Regions from separate parts of the Kitasatospora sp. NBC_01266 genome, predicted to be linked through region 1. Evidence: riboswitches for the same ligand, from Rfam matches in the RefSeq annotation. Region 1 holds a riboswitch; each other region holds the start of a gene.
What was found. Region 1 has a riboswitch for cyclic di-AMP ahead of OG403_RS05595 (transglycosylase family protein). Riboswitches for the same ligand answer to the same signal wherever they lie in the genome.
Positions count from the first base shown of each region.

Region 2: it holds a riboswitch for cyclic di-AMP, as region 1 does, so the genes downstream of both, OG403_RS34380 (LysM peptidoglycan-binding domain-containing protein) here and OG403_RS05595 (transglycosylase family protein) in region 1, are expected to answer to the same signal.
Region 3: it holds a riboswitch for cyclic di-AMP, as region 1 does, so the genes downstream of both, OG403_RS22115 (transglycosylase family protein) here and OG403_RS05595 (transglycosylase family protein) in region 1, are expected to answer to the same signal.
Region 4: it holds a riboswitch for cyclic di-AMP, as region 1 does, so the genes downstream of both, OG403_RS30525 (glycoside hydrolase family 16 protein) here and OG403_RS05595 (transglycosylase family protein) in region 1, are expected to answer to the same signal.

Region 1 covers NZ_CP108458.1:1,241,084-1,244,283, forward strand. The annotation lists gene OG403_RS05590 (hypothetical protein) at 1-634, shown strand, start outside; cyclic di-AMP (ydaO/yuaA leader) riboswitch at 1,461-1,624, shown strand; gene OG403_RS05595 (transglycosylase family protein) at 1,632-2,825, shown strand; gene OG403_RS05600 (LacI family DNA-binding transcriptional regulator) at 3,051-3,200, opposite strand, start outside.
Region 2 covers NZ_CP108458.1:8,032,223-8,035,422, forward strand. The annotation lists gene OG403_RS34375 (MarR family winged helix-turn-helix transcriptional regulator) at 1-55, shown strand, start outside; gene OG403_RS34380 (LysM peptidoglycan-binding domain-containing protein) at 269-1,159, opposite strand; cyclic di-AMP (ydaO/yuaA leader) riboswitch at 1,165-1,288, opposite strand; gene OG403_RS34385 (serine hydrolase domain-containing protein) at 1,586-3,031, opposite strand.
Region 3 covers NZ_CP108458.1:5,039,067-5,042,266, forward strand. The annotation lists partial or broken gene OG403_RS22110 (cytochrome P450) at 250-792, shown strand; cyclic di-AMP (ydaO/yuaA leader) riboswitch at 1,053-1,207, shown strand; gene OG403_RS22115 (transglycosylase family protein) at 1,210-2,082, shown strand; gene eno (phosphopyruvate hydratase) at 2,278-3,200, shown strand, end outside.
Region 4 covers NZ_CP108458.1:7,087,059-7,090,258, reverse strand. The annotation lists gene OG403_RS30530 (IclR family transcriptional regulator) at 1-754, shown strand, start outside; gene OG403_RS30525 (glycoside hydrolase family 16 protein) at 838-2,070, opposite strand; cyclic di-AMP (ydaO/yuaA leader) riboswitch at 2,074-2,262, opposite strand; gene OG403_RS30520 (ribonuclease domain-containing protein) at 2,508-2,900, shown strand; gene OG403_RS30515 (WXG100-like domain-containing protein) at 2,985-3,200, opposite strand, start outside.

The sequences.
Region 1 (3,200 bases):
CCGGCCGACCGCGACGATCGAGGACCTGATCACCTCCGCACTGGAGGCCGGACGCCCCGCGCCGGTCCTGGTGCCACTGCTGCCCGGCCCGCACGACTACCTGACGGAGCTGCAGGCCCTGGCCGCCGAGACCGGCGCCCTGCTGACCGACGTGCTCGGCCCGCACCCGCTGCTGGCGGAGGCGGTGCACGTGCGCCTCTCCGAGGCCGGCCTGGCCCGCGCCGACCGCGCCCGGCTCTTCGCCATCACCACCGCCGCCGACGGCGTGGTGCTGACCACCGTCGGCGGTCAGGCCGCCGCGGACGCCGCCGGGATCACCGGCGTGCTGCTCGCGGCCCGCCTGGCGGTGCCGGTGGTCGCCGCCGCGCTGGACCTGCCGGGCGCGGTGGCCGCCGCCGTCGAGCACCTGCGGGCCACCGGCTCGCAGCGCCCGGCCCTGGCGCCGCTGGTGATCGGCCCCGAGGTCGACGAAGAACTGCTGCGCACCGCCGCCGCGGAGACCGGCTGCGAGAGCGCGGCCGGACTGGGCGCCTACCCGACGATCGGTCAGCTGGTCGCCTCGGCGTACCTGGCCGTGCTGCCGGCCCCGGCCCTCGAGGAAGCTCCCCTCGAGGAGACCGTCGCCGGCGAGTGACGCGGTAGTCAGCACGACATATCGGACAAGGCACTGGCCCTGTCCCCTGGCACCAGCGCCGGGGGGCAGGGCCAGTGGCATGCCCACAGGCCCCACCGGCGGACACCGGACCCCACGGGCGGTCACCCGGCCGCCAGGCGGGGCCTCAGAGGCCGCTGGAGCGCCGGCACGGGCCGGCGGGCCCGTGGTCCGCACTCGAACATCCGGCACTCGAACATCCAGCGTCCAGCGTCCAGCGGGCGGCGTCCGGCGCCCGGCGTCCGGCGTCCGGCGTCCGGCGTCCGGCCGGTGGCGTCGAGAAGCCGACGCCTCGCCCCGGCGACGGCAAGGTGGCGCGCAGGTGACGGCCCGGTGGCGGAGCGGGCCGGCGAAGGCGGTAGCCGAAGGGGCGGCAGCGAACGGCTCGCGATGGCGACCTGACGCCATAACAGAAGGTGCAAAACGGACATTGGGTTGATGTCGGCCAGTCACGGCGCATCTCGCTCCGCGAGACTTCGACCCAGCCCGGCGGGACGAATTTCGACCGCGGATCTCCATGATCATCAAGAGGTGATCCGCCCTCGACCGGACGGGCCATCAGCACCCGCGGCCCTGAAGGACCAGCACTTTCCGCAGCCGCGGGGCCAGTTGCCCACCTCGTCCGCCGCACTCCCCCGACGCTCCCTCAGCTGCGCCGCCGGGGCGATCTTGAAGCTCTCGTGGAGCCCGTGTGACCGCCATCACAGCTGTTTGCGGTTTCAACTTATCTCTGTCTAACGTGCTCCCCGTTCGTGGTCACACGGACCCAGCGCAACCGAACGCCTAGTCCTGCCACGGGCGCGCTGGCAGCGCGAAAACGCAACCACGGCAGGAGCGGGGGAACCAGGTAAGCCGCTCCGGCGCCGGTCTTCGGACCAGGTGCTCGGAGCTAGGGGTGAAGCCGCGCAGTGCGCGGCCGGGCAACTCCAGCCCGAATCCGACAGCTCACCTCGCAGGCGTAGGAGAGGATCGCGTCTTCATGCTGCCCACCACTGGCACGACCCGTCCGTCCCGCAACGCCCGTCGGGCGATCGCCGCCACCGGTCTGCTCGGCCTCGGCCTGGCCCTGCCGTGCATCACCGCCACCACCGCCTCCGCCGCGTCGGTCTCCACCTGGGACAAGGTCGCCCAGTGCGAGAGCTCCGGCGACTGGAGCATCAACACCGGCAACGGCTACTACGGCGGCCTCCAGTTCAGCGCCTCGACCTGGGCCGCCTACGGCGGCACCCAGTACGCCCCCCAGGCCAACCAGGCCACCGAGGACCAGCAGATCGCCATCGCCGAGAAGGTGCTGGCCGACCAGGGCCCCGGCGCCTGGCCCGTCTGCTCGGTCCAGGCCGGCCTGACCCAGGGCGGCCCCGCCCCGGCCATCAACCCCGGTGGCTCGACCAGCTCCTCCTCGACGGCCACCAGCACCCCGGCCCCGAGCACCTCCGCCACCAGCACCTCCGCCACCAGCGCCCCGGCGCAGAGCACCGCAGCGCAGAGCGGCTCGCAGCAGGGCGGCTGGAGCCACGGCAACTGGGGTCACTGGAACCACTCCCAGGGCGGCCAGAGCTACACCGTGCAGACCGGTGACTGGCTCTCCACCATCGCCAACACCCACCACGTGGACGGCGGCTGGCAGAAGCTCTACGACCTCAACAAGTCGGTCCTGACCCACGGTCCGGACGTCCTCTACCCGGGCGAGCAGCTGTCGCTGGGCGGCTCGACCGCCGCGGCCGCCCCGAGCACCAGCACCCCGGCGCCGGCAGCCCCGGCCCCGAGCACCCCCGCCCAGACCACCGCCGCCACCAGCGCGCCGGCCGCGACCGGCTCGATGGCCGCCGCGGTCAGCTTCGCCGAGTCCCAGGTCGGCCAGGCCTACATCTACGGCGGCACCGGCAACGGCGGTTGGGACTGCTCCGGCCTGACCCAGGCCGCCATGGCGCACGCCGGCATCTCCATCCCGCGGGTGGCCGCCGACCAGGCCGCCGCCAGCACCCCGGTGTCGATGAACAGCCTGCAGCCGGGCGACCTGCTGTTCTGGTCGAACAACGGCCAGGACTCGGGCGTCTACCACGTCGCCATCTACGTGGGCAACGGCCAGTTCGTCGAGGCCGCCAACCCGAGCGCCGGCGTGAAGTACGAGACCATCGCCAACTACACCCCGGACTTCGCCGGCCGGGTCTGAACCAGCTGACGGACGCGTGGTGAAGAACGCGTCCCGATGACACGCGTGAACATGTGCCGACATATGTGGACACGTGCTGATCGGCCTCGCCGATCGCAACCGCAGGGCAGCCTGAAGGCCGCCTCCCCTCGGGGAGGCGGCCTTCGGCCGTGCTGCTCGGGCGGGCCGGGACGCGGTCGCGCTGATCAGCCGTGGACGGCGTCGCCGGGCAGCGCCGGCACAGCGTCAGCGGTTCGGGCAGGCCCCCGTGGAGCCGCGGACCACCAGCTCGGGCTGGAACATGAACTCCCCGCGCTGGGCCGGCTCGCCGCCGACCTCCTCGAGGAGCGCGTCCACGGCGGCGGTGGCCATCGCCTCGACGGGCTGGCGGATGGT
Region 2 (3,200 bases), 6.8 Mb from region 1:
CGACGACGTCGCGCGGTTGGCGGGTTACCTGGTCCGGTACGGCGCCGCCGACTGAACCGGGGGCCGGTGACGCCAGTCACGACCCCGTGACCTGGCCCGGGCCATCCCGGGCCGTCCCGGGCCGTCCCGGGCTGTCCCGGGGCGGGTCACGGGGGCGGGTCCTCCCCGGGGCGGCCGCACGCGAAAAGCCGCCGGCCGGTCGCCAGGTGCGAGGACCTGTCGACCGGCCGGGCGGCTCAGCTACGGCTGCTACTGATCACCAGGGTGATCAGTACGCCTGGTGGACCTGCCAGAAGGCCCAGGCCTGGTTCGGGCTGCCGTAGGTGGTGTTCATGTACTGCAGCGCCCACTTGATCTGGGTGGCCGGGTTGGTCGCCCAGTCGGAACCGGCGGAGGCCATCTTGTTGCCGGGCAGCGCCTGCGGCAGGCCGTAGGCACCGGAGCTGGGGTTGGTGGCGGTGACGTCCCAGCCGCTCTCGTGGGTGATGATCTGGTCGAACGAGGCCAGCTGGTCAGCCGGAACGATGGAGGCGGCCAGCGCCTGCAGCGAGCTGGGGCTGTTGACGTCCACGGTGGCGACGGGCGCGGCAACCGGCGCGGCGGCGACCGGGGCAGCGGCGACCGGAGCGGCGGCCGGCGCGGCCGGAGCCGGCGCCTGGGTGGCGGCCGGGGCCTGGGCCGGGGCGGCCTGGGCGTCGCCCAGCACCAGGTGCTGGCCGGGGAAGAGCACGTTCGGGCCCTGGTTGAGGGTGCCCTTGTTCAGGTCGTACAGCTTCTGCCAGCCGCCCTGCACGTTGTGGCTGGTGGCGATCTTGGACAGCCAGTCGCCACTCTGCACGGTGTAGGAGGCGGGCGCGGCGGCGGGGGCCGGGGCGGCGGTCTGCGCGGCGGCGGGAGCGGCGGCCGGCGCGGCCGGAGCCTGCTGGACCGGGGCCTGCTGCGCCGGGGCCTGCTGCGTCGCGGCCCAGTGGCCGGTGTAGCCCTGGCCGGCGGCGTGGTGGTGGTGGCCGTGGCCGGCCGGGTGCAGCGGCGCCGCGCTGGCACCGGTGGCGGCGATCAGCGGCAGACCGGCACCGACACCCGCGAGGACGGTGACGGCGACGGCGCGCTTGAGGGCGGCGCGGTTGGGCAGGCTGGGGCGACTGTTGACGGACAGCATGAAAAACGTTTCCTCTCCCACGCCTGCGAGGTGAGCTGTCGGATTCGGGCTGGAGTTGCCCGGCCGCGCATAAGCGCGGCTTCACCCCAAGCCCCGCCCGGAGATATCCGGGTGAGGCGACTTACCTTTGGGTCCCCCGCCCCTGCCGTGGTGCTGTGGATGCACGTGCCCACTCCGTCCGGCGGCAGGATTCGGCGTTCCGGGGAGCGGGGTTCGTGTGAAGACGAACGAGATGCACCGTAAACGGGTCGAAGGTCCTACCACAAGCCCATGTGAGCTGTCTCATGTTCGAGCTGGGAGAGGGTCAGGGGTGGCACAGGATTGGATCAGAAGTGGATCAGGAGTGGATTAACTCCACCCCTGATCCCTTTTCGCGTGATTCCCCTCACAAAGGCTGTTGTTATCTCCCCGTGATTTGAAATTCCGTCAGCCGGCGTGCCAGCCCTGCGGGTCGACACCGCCCGGCACGGGTGCGGCCGGGTCGTAGGGCGTGCGGGTCAGCACGAAGCTGCCCAGGTCGAGGTGGCTCGCCGAGCCGTCGTCGGCGAACACCACGCGCAGCGGCTCGCCCGCGTAGTAGCCGTCCAGGCCGGTCCAACTGCCGTCGGACTCGGGCTGGAAGCGCGAGGCGCGGGCCCGGTCGCCGAGCAGGGTGAGCTCGAGGGCGCGGTCGGCCCGCAGGTGCAGGGCCAACGCGGTGGTTCCCCAGTACCAGGGGCCGGTCAGCGCCAGCAGTTCGGGATCGGCGTCGGTGAACGGGCGCCAGGGCGCGGGGATCCGCGGCTCGCGCTCGGCCACGATCCTGAGCAGGTCGCCGGCCACCCCCCAGAGCGCCGGACTCGACGTCACATTGGCCAGCGTGATGACGGCCACGTCGTCCTCCAGGCTCACCCAGAGGCCGGCCAGGAAGCCCGGCATCGAGCCGCCGTGGCCGATCAGCAGTCGGCCGTCCTGGCGCAGCAGTTGCAGGCCGAGCCCCTGGCAGGCGGTCCAGTCGCCCTCCGGCGCGGCGGCGGGCCGGCGCATCTCGGCGAGGGTGTCGGCGCGGAGCACCTTCTCGGTGCCGCCCGCCGTGGGGCCGGTCAGGAAGGCGGCCCAGCGGGCGAGGTCGGCGGCGGTGGACCAGAGCTGGCCGGCCGGTGCCATCAGGCCGGTGTCGGTGAGCGGCTCGGGGATCATCACGTCCGCCCACGGGTGCACCGCGAACCCGCCCGCGTGCGGGGCCTGTGGCAGCAGGGTGGTGCGGGTCATGCCGAGCGGCTCCAGCACCTCCTGGCGCAGCGCGTCGAACCAGGACATCCGGCGGATCTTCGCCACCAGCGCGCCGAGCAGCGCGAAGCCGGGGTTGGAGTAGTGGAAGCGTTCCCCGGCGGCGTGCCGGAACGGCTGGTCCTCCAGCAGGTGGCCCAGCTCGGGGCGCAGCTCGCCGGAGGTCCGTTCCCACCAGGGGCTCGGCGTCTCGGCGGCCAGCCCGGCCGTGTGGCTGAGCAGTTGGCGGATGGTGGCGCCGCCGGCGGCGGTGTCGGGCAGGTGCTGCTCCAGCGGGTCGGCCAGGTCGATCAGGCCCTCGTCCCGCAGCCGCATGACCAGGACGGCCACGAAGGTCTTGGAGATCGAGCCGATCCGGTACTGGACGTCCTCGTCCGGCGCGTGACCTTCGGTCATGCTGCGGGCGCCGGTCCACACCAGTCTCCCGCTGCGGACCACCGCGCCGACCAGCGAGGGGGTTCGCCCCTCGGCCTGCCCGACGGCGAGGCGGTGCAGCAGGGCCCGCGAGGTCTCCGGCAGCAGATCGGCCACCGGTAGGGCGGGAGGTGACAGTTCGTCGGCTCGCTGCTCGTTGTACGGCGGATCGGCAGCCGGGTGGGTCATCTGATCTCGCATTCGCAAGCGGCCGGGGGTGTCGGCACGGGGATCGGATCGTTTGACCCTACCCGGGGCCACCGGACGCGGCGCGGTATTAAACCGGGGCGCGACGGCGCGCGTCCGCGCCGCGCACGGGGTCGGTGCGCCGGTCCGCGCCGCGCACCCGCCGCCGAAT
Region 3 (3,200 bases), 3.8 Mb from region 1:
GCGTTCGGCAACCCACAGCGGATCCGTGAGCGGCAGCTGACCTTCTTCCAGCGTGGCGCGTGGAAGGCGATCGTGGAGATGCTGAACCAGCGCGGTGGTGGGACGCCGGTGTACGTGGCTCCGACGATTCCTCCGCTGAAGATCACGGGGCGCGTGGCGCGGTCCCTGTGGGTGGTGGTCGGTGAAGAGGGGCCGGTGGAGGCCCCGGAGGCGCCCGCGAGTGTAGGGCCGAAGGATGGCCCGCATGCTGTGCTCGCCGCGAGTTTTGAGACGACTGTCAACCTCATCGGCAATGGCATGTACACGCTGATGAACCACCCGGAGCAGCGCGCCCGGCTGCAGGAGTCGCTGCGCCGCGGCGAGCGGGAGCTGCTGACCACCGCCGTCGAGGAACTTCTGCGCTACGACGGCCCGGTGGAGCTGGCCACCTGGCGGTTCGCGACCGCGCCGCTGACCATCGGCGGGGTGCACATCCCGGTCGGCGATCCGGTGCTGGTGGTGCTCGCCGCGGCCGATCGCGACCCGGCCAGGTTCGGCCAACCGGACACCCTGGACCTGGCCCGCAGGGACAATCCGCACCTCGGCTTCGGGCACGGCATCCACTACTGCATCGGCGCCCCGCTGGCCCGGTTGGAGGGGCAGGCGGCACTGGCCACCCTGCTGACCAGGCTGCCCGACCTCGACTTCGCCACCGAGCCGGCGGAACTGCGCTGGCGGGGCGGCCTGATCATGCGTGGGCTGCGTGAACTGCCGGTCTCGTTCACGCCGGAGTCCTCGGCCGGCACGTCCTGACGGTGCGTTGATCTGCTGATCTGTTGATATCTCAGCTTGCCGCGACCGGCTGACGGCGTGTCGGAAGTGTTCCGACACGCCTGATCTGAACAGGCATCAATGCGGACAAACCTGATCGGTTAGTAGGCGATCTGCCACTTGTCGTAATTCTCGTGTGATGTACGCGATATGAGCTTGTGATTGGTCCGTCAATCTGCCTACCCTCCCAGGAGTTCGCAGCTGCGAACCCCGCGTGCGGTACGCCGAATCCTGCCCACCGCGCTGCCGGGACACCCGACCTACTCGGGGCAGGGGCGGGGGACCCAGGATTTTCTGCCGTCTCCCACGGCTAGGGGTGAAGCCGCGTCAGCGGCCGGGCCGACCTCACGGGCCCGAACCCGACAGCTCACCTCGCAGGCGTGCGGAGAGGGACAGTTCATGCTGCTCATGGGCAATGGCCGTCATCGTCGTCGTACCCAGACCGAGAAGGCGATCGCCGTGGCCGGCGTCGCCGGCGCGGGCCTGGCGGTGCCGCTGCTCACCGCGACCGCCGCGCACGCCGCTCCGGTGTCGGCCTGGGACAAGGTCGCCAACTGCGAGAGCACCAACAACTGGAGCATCAACTCGGGCAACGGCTTCTACGGCGGCCTGCAGTTCACCTCCTCCACCTGGGCCGCGTACGGCGGCACCCAGTACGCGCCGCAGGCCAATCAGGCCACCAAGGCGCAGCAGATCTCGGTCGCCGAGAAGGTGCTGGCCTCCCAGGGGCCCGGCGCCTGGCCGGTCTGCTCGGTCAAGGCCGGCCTGTCCCAGGGCGGCGCCGCCGCGACGGTGGACACCACCGCGCCGGCCGCGCAGAGCCAGCAGCAGACGCGGCCTCAGGCGCTGGCTCCCCAGGCCCCGCAGGCCAAGCCCCAGGCGCCGCAGTCCGCCGCCCCGGCCTTCCCCGGCCAGGCCGGCTGGGACGCGAAGAGCCAGGTGTACTGGTACCAGAGCGACGGCGGCTGGTTCTGGACCAGCCACCAGGGCGTGTACAACCGGTACGCCGCTCCCCAGGCACCGGTGCAGGCGCCAGTCCAGGCGCCAGTCCAGGCTCCGGTCCAGGTGCCGGTCCAGACGCCGGCCGCCGCCGTCGGCAACGCGGGCGGCTCCGGTCACGACTACACCGTGCGGGCCGGCGACACCCTCTCGACCATCGCCCAGGCCCAGCACCTGGGCGGCGGCTGGCACCAGCTCTACCAGGACAACCAGCAGACCGTGGGCGGGAATCCGGACCTGATCATGCCCGGTCAGGTGCTGCACTTCGGCTGACCGGCCGACAGCCGGTGCGGGTCCGGGCCGAGGTGGCCCCGCACCGGCATTCAGGTGAACTACCGACAGGTAGCCGAGCCACACCGTGAGACGGAACCCAGGTCCGGGTCGTCGTCGCGGCCGGTGCGGTTAGGCTCTGGTCGTAACGACTCCGTACCCACGTCCGCAGGACCGCTTCCGCCTAGGAGATGCCTCGTGCCGTCCATTGATGTCGTCGTAGCCCGTGAGATTCTCGACTCGCGCGGCAACCCCACGGTCGAGGTCGAGGTCGGTCTCGACGACGGCAGCACCGGCCGTGCCGCTGTCCCGTCCGGCGCTTCGACCGGTGCCTTCGAGGCGCTGGAGCTGCGTGACGGTGACAAGAACCGCTACTTCGGCAAGGGCGTCGAGAAGGCCGTCCTCGCCGTGATCGAGCAGATCGGCCCGGAGCTGGTCGGCTACGACGCCACCGAGCAGCGGCTGATCGACCAGGCGATGCTGGACCTGGACGCCACCCCGGACAAGTCCTCGCTGGGCGCCAACGCGATCCTCGGCGTCTCGCTGGCCGTCGCGCACGCCGCCTCCGAGGCCAGCGACCTGCCGCTGTTCCGCTACCTGGGCGGCCCGAACGCGCACGTGCTGCCGGTCCCGATGATGAACATCCTCAACGGCGGCTCGCACGCGGACTCCAACGTCGACATCCAGGAGTTCATGATCGCGCCGATCGGCGCCGAGTCCTTCTCCGAGGCCGTGCGCTGGGGCGTCGAGGTCTACCACACCCTCAAGGGCGTGCTGAAGGAGCGCGGCCTGTCCACCGGCCTGGGCGACGAGGGCGGCTTCGCGCCGAACCTGGACTCCAACCGCGAGGCGCTGGACCTGATCGTCGAGGCGATCAAGAAGGCCGGCTACGTGCCCGGCAAGGACGTGGCGCTGGCCCTGGACGTGGCCTCCTCCGAGTTCTACAAGGACGGTGCCTACCAGTTCGAGGGCAAGGCGCTGACCGCCGCCGAGCTGGGCGCGTACTACGCCGAGCTGGTCGACGCCTACCCGCTGGTCTCCATCGAGGACCCGCTGGACGAGTCGGACTGGGACGGCTGGAAGGCCCTCACCGACCAGCTGGGCGACAAGGTGCAGCTGGT
Region 4 (3,200 bases), 5.8 Mb from region 1:
CTCCGCGGGGGGCGTGCAGTCCGTCGAGCGCGCTTTCCAACTCCTGGAGGCCCTGGCCGACTCGGGTGGCGTCGCGACCCTCAGCGAGCTGTCCACCACCTCGGGCCTCCCGATGCCGACCATCCACCGGCTGGTTCGTACCCTCGCACAGCAGGGATATGTCCGCCAGGACACCGCGCGGCGCTACACCCTGGGCCCCCGGCTGATCCGGCTCGGCGAGACCGCGGGCCGGCTGCTCGGCAGCTGGGCCCGCCCCTACCTGGCCGAGCTGATGGAGGCCACCGGCGAGACCGCCAACCTGGCCGTCCTGGAGGGCGGCGAGGTGGTCTACGTCGGCCAGGTGCAGTCGCGCCGCTCGATGCGGATGTTCACCGAGGTCGGCCGCCGGGTGCAGCCGCACTGCACCGGCGTCGGCAAGGCACTGCTCGCCCAGCTCCCCGAGGACGAGGCGCGCGCCGTGCTCGGCACCCAAGCCCTGCCCGCGCACACCGAGTTCACCGTCACCGACCCCGAAGCCCTGTTCGCCCAGCTGGCCACCGCCCGGGAGGCCGGCTATGTGGTGGACGACCAGGAGCAGGAGATCGGCGTGCGCTGCATCGCCGTCGCGGTGCCGGGCGCCCCGACCCCGACCGCGCTCTCGGTGTCGGGCCCGGAGGCGCGGATCCGCGCCCTGGAGGAGCAGACCGGCGCCTCGGCCCTGGTCCCGGTGATGCGCCAGATCGCGCAGCGCCTGGGGGCCGTGCTGGCACCCTGACACTCCGTCAGAGACGGCTGTGGCCCGGATCCTTGGGGATCCGGGCCACAGCCGTCGTGCTCGTCAGGGTCGGCCGGTGGGGGTCAGCGGTAGACCCGCACGTAGTCGGCCGCGAAGCTGATCGGCGCGGAGCCGCTCGGGGCCGGGTGGTACTCGCCCGCGCTGATCGACAGGTTGAGGATCAGGTAGGCCGACCAGTTGGCGCCGACACCGGTGTTGTCGGAGAAGACCTTGACGCCGTTGACGTAGTAGTCGACCGAGTTGGCGCCGTAGTAGGTGCCGATGGTCACCCACTGGCCCGGCTGCACCGCGTTCGCGTCGGTGTAGTACTTCTGCGCGAAGTTGACGTGGTTGGTCAGCTCCAGCAGGTTCGGGTTGTCCGGGTGGTACTCGAAGGAGTCGATCTCGCTGCCACCGTTCGCCCAGGTCCACAGGGCAGGCCAGGCGCCGGGCGCGGACGGCATCTGGACCCGGGCCTCGGCGTAGTCACCGGTCTTGACCTTGAAGCCCTGCTGGGTGCCCTCGGTGGTGAGCAGGCCGGTGGTCCAGGCCTGCTTGCCGTTCTCCAGGGTGTGGCTGGAGGGCTGGGCGGTGAAGGTGGCCACGCCGCCCGCGACCGAGACGTCGGACGGGTCGATCCAGTCGAGCTTGTTGTCGTTCGGGTTGTGGTTGCCGTACTGGTACGAGGTGGTGGAGCTGTCGTTCCACTTGGTCGCGTCGAGCGGGCCGTTGAACTCGTCGGACCAGGTCAGCGTCTTGCCGGGGACGGGCGAGCCGCTGGGGGCGGGGGTCGGCGCGGGAGCCGGCGCCGGGGTGGGCGCCGGGGTGGGGGTGGGCGCCGGAGCGGGCGTCGGGGTGCTGGTGCCGCTGCCGGCCGCACTGCCGGCCGCCGAGACGGTCAGGGTCTGCGAGGCCAGGTTGTGCCAGGCGCCGGCCTGGTCCTGGTAGAAGCCGAAGACGGTGTACGCCCCGCTCGCGAAGGTCCGCGCGCCGGTGGTCAGCGACAGGCCGCTCGGGCAGATCTGCTGGTTGCTGAGGTCCCCGGGGAAGTCGAGGTTGTTCCCCGCGGCGTCCCGCACGCCCACGCCCACCGTCTTCGCGGTGAAGCAGGAGCTTGCGTGCAGCGTCAGGGCGGCAGTGGTCGCCGCGCCGGCGGTGGCGGTGGTCGGGGTCAGCCGGTCCTGGGTCACGGTGGGCGCGGCGCTGGTCGCCGGGTGCCGGGTGAGGGCGTTCGCCTGGCCGACCATCGGGACGGCGACCAGGCCGAGCGCGGCGGCGACGACGCCGAGGCGGGCAGGGGTGGCGGTAGGGATCACGGGAGTTCCTCTTGCGACGCCTGCGAGGTGAGCTGTCGGGTTCGGACCGCAAGATGGCCCGGCCGAGCCGGCACTGCCGGTCGGCCTCACCCCGAGCCGCACCCTCACACACCCTGGCGATACGCGGGCGGGCGGGGACACGGCAGTACTACCTGGGTCCCCCGCTCCTGCCTGGTGCGGTGCTCTGGTTCCGACCCCGGGCAGGCAGGACTAGGCGTCCCGTGGCTGGGCCCGCCGCTGGGTGGCGAGCCGTCTGCAGAGTAGGCAGATGAACTGATCATCATCAATGTCACACGAGTCACACAGCTTCACATCCGCCGCAAAAGCGAAGCACTCCCGTCGCCTGGCCGCCGCCCCAGTTACATGGACATGAAGACTCACTCAGTCTGCTCCCAGCTCCTTCCCAGGCTTCCTGACGGCCCCTCACACTGCTGTCCATGCAGACTCTTCTACGCGCGTTGAAGACGCGTACCGCTTCCGTTGTCACCGTCGGCCTGCTCACCCTGGCCCCCACCGCCGTGTTCGCCTCCGCCGCCCACGCGGACGTCAGCGGCAACATCTGCCAGACCGCCCTGCCCAGCCAGGCCGACGACACCCTCAACCTGATCGCCCAGGGTGGCCCGTTCCCGTACTCCGAGGACGGCGAGACCTTCCAGAACCGCGAGGGCGTGCTGCCGAGCGAGCCGTACGGCTTCTACCAGGAGTACACGGTCGACACCCCGGGTGCCTCCAACCGCAGCACCCGCCGGATCGTGACCGGCGAGGACGGGTCGGACTACTACACCTCGGACCACTACGAGTCGTTCTACCTGATCGACTCCACCTGCTGAGACAGCTGGTTCGCGTGCTGTGGCCGGGTGGTTGCCGACGTTGCGGACCACCCGGCCACCGCGCTGCCCGATCGGGCGCTCCGGTCAGCGACCCGGGTTGAGCTGACTCGCCACGAAGTCCGCGAGGGACGGGGGTGGGTCCTCGTCGAGGTCGTCGTACGGGAGGACCTGGTGGGTGAAGGGCGGCCCGAGGTCCAGCGGCGGGAGGGTGGGAGCGGGGGGATAGCTGGTCGACCTGGGCGGCTGTTCTCGGACGCCCGGCCGGGGGCGGGGTTGACCTCCCCCGCCGACCGTCGACCG